DNA from 2 places in the Mesorhizobium sp. M0496 genome. Region 2 is predicted to be linked to the other one. Evidence: riboswitches for the same ligand, from Rfam matches in the RefSeq annotation. Region 2 holds a riboswitch; the other holds the start of a gene.
What was found. Region 2 has a riboswitch for thiamine pyrophosphate ahead of thiB (thiamine ABC transporter substrate binding subunit). Riboswitches for the same ligand answer to the same signal wherever they lie in the genome.
Positions count from the first base shown of each region.

Region 1: it holds a riboswitch for thiamine pyrophosphate, as region 2 does, so the genes downstream of both, NKI73_RS27750 (YkoF family thiamine/hydroxymethylpyrimidine-binding protein) here and thiB (thiamine ABC transporter substrate binding subunit) in region 2, are expected to answer to the same signal.

Region 1 covers NZ_JAMYRC010000045.1:16,228-19,942, reverse strand. Annotated here, with positions in the region: gene NKI73_RS27765 (glycosyltransferase family 39 protein) at 1-385, shown strand, start outside; gene msrA (peptide-methionine (S)-S-oxide reductase MsrA) at 538-1,056, shown strand; gene NKI73_RS27755 (hypothetical protein) at 1,300-1,626, opposite strand; TPP riboswitch at 1,844-1,957, shown strand; gene NKI73_RS27750 (YkoF family thiamine/hydroxymethylpyrimidine-binding protein) at 1,948-2,556, shown strand; gene NKI73_RS27745 (ABC transporter permease) at 2,658-3,410, shown strand; gene NKI73_RS27740 (ABC transporter ATP-binding protein) at 3,407-3,715, shown strand, end outside.
Region 2 covers NZ_JAMYRC010000026.1:88,519-92,233, forward strand. Annotated here, with positions in the region: gene thiP (thiamine/thiamine pyrophosphate ABC transporter permease) at 1-294, opposite strand, end outside; gene thiB (thiamine ABC transporter substrate binding subunit) at 424-1,422, opposite strand; TPP riboswitch at 1,466-1,580, opposite strand; gene NKI73_RS21240 (thiamine diphosphokinase) at 1,668-2,312, shown strand; gene NKI73_RS21245 (ABC-F family ATP-binding cassette domain-containing protein) at 2,314-3,715, shown strand, end outside.

The sequences.
Region 1 (3,715 bases), on a different contig from region 2:
GGCGCAGAAGATATCGGACGAGGCCGAGACCGTCTGGCACGCGGCCGCATCCGGTCGGCTCGACACCGTCGGCGGCCATACCCTTATCGCGTTGCTGGCGGGCCTCAATGCCTATGACAAGCCGTCGATCTTCACCGACCTGAATATGCAGTACGCCCCCTGGATCACCAAGGAGCGGCTGCGCGACCACGGCATACTGCTGGTCTGGCCTGGGCGCGACGTGCCACCCTATCTGCAGGCGTGGCTGGGTAACGTCCCGGTCAAAACCGTTCTTTTCGACTGGTCGCTCAGGGCGCCGCCGGTGGCGGTCAGCTTTGCCGCCGTTCCGCCCGGTGCGCCGCAGTTGCCGGGTGTGATCGACAGCCTCGCGCGACCGAGCAACTGAAGCAGATCAGCTGGTCCGCTGGACGAAGAAGGTGACAATGCCCATTTATGGGGAGACCAACTTGCTTTTGCGCAATTCTCAAGGGAAAGCGCTATGCGCTTTTCCCGGGAAACCCCTACATTTTCCCGGAATTGCTTTTGAGGAGACGTGATATGGCGACTTCGACCGAACGCGCAGTCCTTGCCGGCGGCTGCTTCTGGGGTATGCAGGATTTGATACGGCGTTACCCCGGCGTCATCTCCACCCGTGTCGGCTACAGCGGCGGCGACGTGGCCAACGCCACCTATCGCAACCATGGCAGCCATGCCGAAGCCATCGAGATCAATTTCGATCCGGCCATCATAAGCTATCGCACGCTGCTGGAGCGCTTTTTCCAGATCCACGATCCGACGACCCGCGACCGGCAGGGCAACGATGTCGGGATGAGCTATCGCTCGGCGATCTACTACACCAGCGACGAACAAAAGCGCATCGCCGAGGACACCATCGCCGATGTCGAGGCCTCGGGTCTGTGGCCGGGCAAAGTCGTCACCGAAGTCGCGCCCGTCGGTCCCTTCTGGGAAGCCGAGCCTGAGCATCAGGACTATCTGGAGAAATACCCCAACGGCTACACCTGCCACTTCGTCAGGCCGGGCTGGAAGCTGCCGGTTCGCGAAAAGGCTGTTTCGTAAACTTCACAACAGGCGGTTCTGCCATGCATTGCCGCTCGACAAGGTCGTCGAGCGGCTTCATCGCATCCCAAACCCCTTTCAGTCAGTCAGTGCGCCTGGTCGCTTCGGTGAAGCCGTCGAGCCTTCCACCGATGTCCGAAAGTGCCCATGATATTGGCGTTGTCGAGGAGTGCCCGATTGTGCTGACGCCCAAAAGAAGCCGCAGAGCATACGCTCGCGGCTTCCTCGGTTGCCAGCAATGGCCTACTTACCGCAATGGTTGTCATTGACCGTCGGCACAGAGGTGCCCGGCGAGGTGTGGGTGGCGTCAGGCTGCGCGCCCTGCGGGCCGGCCGGGCAATTTCGATCTGCGTTCGAATTCATGTCGCCGGTCGTGCTGTTGGTTATGCCGAGGTCGACAGTACCGGGGCTGACCGTATTCGGCGAGGCCGGGGTGTTCGGCTCCACAGTCACCGACTTCCCGCTGCCGACGCCATCGCCATTTGCGTTATTGCTACCGGCACTTTGCGCCATGGCTGATGTGGCCAGACCAATCGTGAGAGCCGAAGCTGCGAGGATTTTCATGAACATGGTTTGTCTCCATTTCTGTGAACTCGTCGCTTGTTTCTACGAAGGTGATCGCATTTGCGACTGTGGGGACAACCGGTCGCGGCAGCGAAGGTTCCCGATAAAATTCTGCTCCAGCAGCATCGGCGGCTTCGACCAAGGACCAGGCCTGGCGCAATGCTTTTTGGTGCAGCGCGCTGAAAAAATGGCTTTCACTTCGGTTTGATTGGTGCTTTAACCCGCGCATCCACAGGGGTGCTCCGTACGGTCGGGGCTGAGACGGGGGCGGCAAGCCCACAGACCCTAAAAGCTGATCTGGGTAATACCAGCGGAGCGAGGCGGGCCATGTTTTCAGGCGCACAGATTTCCCTATACCCCATGGCCGACGATTTCGTCGGTGTCATTCTTGGCGCGCTGGGCGCGCTCGATCCCTACCGCGACAAGCTCCGGATCGAGACCGACGACATCTCGACCCTGCTGGTCGGGCCGCCCGAGGTGCTGTTTCCAGCCATGCGCGACCTCTTCGTGGCGACGGCGCGCAGCGGCAAACATTGCGTGCTGTCGGCTACCATTTCACGCGGCTGCCCGGGCGAGCCGGATGACCCGATCTGTCGCTCCGATGCGCTTGGCGGACCTGTCGGGCCACTCGGCCCGCGCAGTGATGCGGCCATCGCGGCGGTGCGCGGCGCGGCTTCGACTGGCCAGCCGGCGGCAGCGCAGTTCTCGCTCTATGTGATGGGCACCGACGACCATATGGACGAGATTTACGGCTGCATCGATTTCCTCAAGCAGTCGGGTGTCTATGAGCTCTCCAAGCATTTCTGTACGAAATTGCGCGGTGATGCGGGCGCGATCTTTTCGGCGCTTGACGCAGCATTCTGCCGCTTCGGACCGGGTGCCGGCCACGTAACCCTCGATGTCACGGTCTCGGCCAACAGCCCGTCGGCTGTCTGAAGCTGCCGCTGCTCTCCGGCCGTCAAAGGTCATCTGCCGTGGTCTCACCATCAGTCGCTTCGCGCCCGATCGCGAGCCTTCTTGTCAAGGCGGTACCGGCGATGATGTCGGTCGGACTGCTCCTGCTGGCCTGGGAGCTTTATGCCACCTATTCCGGCATCAAGCCGACGATACTGCCGGCGCCATCGCGCGTCCTCGCGCAAGCGATGCTCAATCGCGAGGCGCTGGTCGACAACGCCGTTCCGACTATCCGCGCCACGCTGCTTGGCTTTGCCTGTTCGCTCAGTGCCGCCTTCGCGCTGTCGATGCTGGTCGACTTCTTCCAGCCGCTGCGCCGCGCGTTGTTTCCCGTCTTCATCGTCAGCCAGACATTGCCGCTGGTGGCGATCGCGCCGCTTGTGGTGCTGTGGTTCGGCTTCGGGCTGGCGCCCAAGATCATGCTGGTGTCGCTGGTCACCTTCTTTCCGATGCTGGTGGCGTTGGTCGAAGGTTACGAGTCGACCGAGGCCGAGATCGGCCAGATGCTGCGCGCCATGGGAGCAGGGCGCTGGCGCGTCTTCGTGCTGGCGCGGCTGCCTTCGGCGCTGCCTTACTTCTTTGCTGGCCTGAGGATCTCCATCACCTATGCCGTGGTCGGCGCTATCTTCGCCGAATATGCGGGTGCGGCGAAGGGCTTGGGCATCTATATGCTCAACGCCAAGAACAATTTCCGCCCCGACCTGGTGCTGGCCGCCGTCGGCGTCAGCGCAGCGCTTACACTTGTCCTTTTCGGGTTGACTGTACTGTTGCAGCGCCTTGCCATGCCTTGGGAGCACGCCGGCAACGAAACCGCCGGGAAGGGGCCGTGGCGATGAGCCGGCTCGAGCTGCGGCATCTTCGCAAGGCGTTCGGTGGGCTCGACGTGCTGGCCGATATTTCGCTGAGTGTCGGCACTGGTGAATTCGTCTCGATCCTTGGGCCCTCGGGCGCCGGCAAGTCGACGCTGTTCCAGCTTCTGACCGGCACCGAGCATGGCGAGGGCGAGATGTTGTTCGACGGCGCGCCCCTCGATGACCACGGCAGGCATTTCGCCTTCATGCCGCAACGCGACGCGCTGATGCCGTGGCGGCGCGTCCTCGACAACACGACGCTCGGGCTCGAAGTGCAAGGCATCAGGCGC
Region 2 (3,715 bases):
TAGCGGGACGGCGAACAGCTGCAGGATGAAGCTGCGGCCGAAGAAGCGTGGATGCCGCGACAGCGCCCGCGCCACGAACAGCGCCGGCCCGACGGAAAGCAGCGTCGACAGCGCCGCCTGCCAGAGCGTGAAGCGAATGACGCGAAGCAGATAGGGATCGAAGGCTGCCCAGGCGCCCGAAAGATCGTGGGCGCCTTCGAAAAGCAGGCCGGCAAACGCGCCGCCGATCAGCAGCGCTATTGCAGCGAGCGCCAGGGTGCCAGCGGTGATGCGGGCGTCAGACGCGCGCTGCACGCTGGACCACCTGACTTGAGGTTCTTAGCGAAGGCCGCGTTCCTTCGCGCCCCCCTCCTTGTGGGGGAGATGTCCGCCAGGACAGAGGGGGGCGCCGTAGAGCACTCATCTTTCGATCATAGGACCAAATTACTTGCTCATCACCGCCAGCCATTCATCCACCCAAGCCTTGCGGTTGGCGGCGACCTCTTGCGGGCTGAACAGCAAGGTTTTGGTCGGCTTGACCAGTTTGTCGAAGGCCGGGTTGAGCGGCTTGTCGGTCTTGCCGGCCGGGAACATCCAGTTGGTTTCGGGGATGGCATCCTGGAACTTCGGCCCTGTCATGAAGGCCATGAACTTTGCCGCCAGCGGGTTCTTGGCCCCCGTGGTGGTGATGCCCGCCACCTCGATCTGCAGATACTCGCCCTCCTCGAAGGAGGCCGCCTGGTAGCGCTCGGTGTTCTCGGCGACCATGTGGTAGGCCGGCGAGGTCGTGTAGGACAGCACCATCGGCGCCTCGCCCTTGGTGAACAGGCCATAGGCCTCGCTCCAGCCCGGCGTCACGGTCAGCACCTTCGCCTTGAGCTTGGCCCAGGCCTCCGGTGCCTTGTCGCCATAGACAGACTTGACCCACAACAGCAGGCCGAGGCCCGGCGTCGAGGTGCGTGGGTCCTGGATGACGATCTTGTCGTCGGCGCTGCCTTCGACCAAGTCCTTCAGGCTCTTCGGCGGCGTCTTCAGCTTCTCGGTGTCGTAGACGACAGCAAAGTAACCGTAGTCAAAGGGAACAAAAGTGTCGTCGCTCCAGCCGCCCGGCACAGTGACATCCGTCACCGCGCCATGCGGTGCGAACAGGCCGGTGGCCTTGGCGTCGGCGGTCAGATTTGTGTCGAGGCCGAGCACGATATCGGCCTTGGTCGAAGCGCCTTCCAGCCTGACGCGGTTAAGCAGCGCCACGCCATCGGCGACCGAGACGAACTCGACATCGCAGCCGCATTCGGCCTCGAATTCCTTCTTCACCACGGGACCCGGACCCCAGTCGGCGGTGAAACTCTCATAGGTGTAGACGGTGAGCTTGTCCTTGGCTAAGGCCGGCCCGGACAGGACCACGGTCATTGCTGAGACAAGAGCGTATAAAAGCGTGCGCATCGGCGCCTCCTTCGTTCGAATTAAAAGGAATTGAGGCGTCGGACTGTCCGAAACGTCTAATCCCTCCGCCGGTACAAACCGGATCAGGTTCAGCGGGTTGGCGAGACTGCCTCTCAGCCGGTCCGCGAAGATCGCGTCCGGCACCCCGTTAGAGCGTTTCGACACATAGGCCCGGCCGATCCCCCACGCAAGTGGGAGTTTGCCGCCTTCCGTTTCCCGTGCCGGGCTGGTAAGGGCCACACGATATGAGCACATTCACCATCCTGCTTGGCGGCGATCTCATCCGCACGCCACGGCTCGACCGCCAGGTCGAAGGCTCCCGCGTCATCGCCGCCGACGCCGGCATCGGCCATGCACGGCTGCTGGATCTCGTGCCGGAGCTGTGGGTGGGCGATTTCGATTCGGTGCCAGCCAATCTGCCGGACGATCTCGCCACTGTCCCCCGCCGGACTTTCCCGGCCGAAAAGGACAAGACTGATGGCGAACTGGCCATAGCCGCCGCACTGGAGCTCGGCGCCACCAGCCTGGTGCTCGCCGGCGCCTTCGGCGGCAAGCGCGCCGACCACGCTTTCCTGCATCTGGCGCTTGCCCTGCGGCTGGCCGAGGCAGGGACTGATGTGCTCCTGACCAGCGGCGCCCAGGAGGGTGTTCCCCTGCTCCACGGCAAGGCTGGATTCGACTATGCCAACGGCACGCTGTTTTCGGTACTCGGCTTTTCCGAACTCACCGGCCTGACCGTGACTGGCGCCAAATGGCCGCTGAACCACGTCGAGGTGGCGTTCGGCTCGTCGCTGACCATCTCCAACGAGGTCAAGGGCCGCCTCGAAATCGCGCTGGATCATGGCCGTGCGATGCTGCTCGCTCATCCCTATCCCTTACCTGAAAGCTGACATGGCCCCGCCCCTTCTCAATCTCGACGGGATAAAGCTGACCTTTGGCGGCACGCCGCTGCTCGATGGTGCCGCCTTGACGGCTTCAGCCGGCGACAAGATAGCGCTGGTCGGCCGCAACGGGTCGGGCAAGTCGACGCTGCTGAAGATCGCCGCCGGCCTGATCGAGCCGCAGGACGGCGAGGTGTTCCGCCAGCCTTCGGCGACCGTCCGCTATCTGCCGCAGATGCCCGACATGGAGGGTTTTGCATCGGTCCGCGCCTATGTCGAGGCCGGACTAGGCCCCGCCGACGATCCGTACCGCGCCAGCTATCTGATGGAGCATCTCGGCCTCTCGGGTGAGGAGCAGCCGAACGATCTGTCCGGCGGCGAGGCAAGGCGCGCGGCCCTTGCCCGTGTCATGGCGCCAGAGCCCGATATCCTGCTGCTTGACGAGCCGACCAACCATCTCGATCTCTCGGTGATCGAATGGCTGGAAGAAGAACTCATCCGCACCTCCTCGGCATTGATCGTCATCTCGCACGACCGCCGCTTTCTCGAGCGCGTGTCGCGCGCCACCGTCTGGCTCGATCGCGGCCAGACCCGCAGGCTGGACAAGGGGTTTGGTCATTTCGAGGAATGGCGCGACCTGGTGCTGGAAGAGGAAGAGCGCGAGCAGCACAAGCTCGGCCGCCAGATCGTGCGCGAAGAACACTGGCTGCGCTATGGCGTGACGGCGCGGCGCAAACGCAACATGCGCCGGCTGGGCGAATTGCAGACCATGCGCCAGCGCTTTCGCGGCCATCGCGGCGCCGAAGGGTCGGCCACCATGGTGGCGAGCGACGCCGCCGAATCCGGCAAGCTGGTGATCGAGGCGAAAAACATCGAGAAGAGCTTTGGCGATCTCACCGTGGTCAAGGGGTTTTCAACCCGCATCCAGCGCGGCGATCGGGTTGGCCTGGTCGGGCCGAACGGCGCCGGCAAGACGACGCTGCTGAAGATGCTGACCGGCGAGATGAAGCCCGACGCCGGTTCGGTGCGGCTCGGCACCAATCTGGAGATCGCCACGCTCGACCAGAAGCGCGAGGCCGTCGACCCGCTGGAGACGCTGGCGCAGTATCTCACCGACGGACGCGGCGAAAATCTCGTCATCAATGGCGAGCAGCGCCATGTCGTCTCTTACATGAAGGACTTCCTGTTCAAGCCGGAGCAGGCGCGCACGCCGGTGCGCGAGCTTTCCGGCGGCGAGCGGGCACGGCTCTTGCTAGCGCGCGTGCTGGCGCGGCCGGCAAACCTTCTGGTGCTCGATGAGCCGACCAACGATCTCGACATGGAGACGCTGGAACTGCTGCAGGAACTGGTCGCCGGGTTTGCCGGAACCGTCATCCTGGTCAGCCACGACCGCGATTTCCTCGACCGCACCG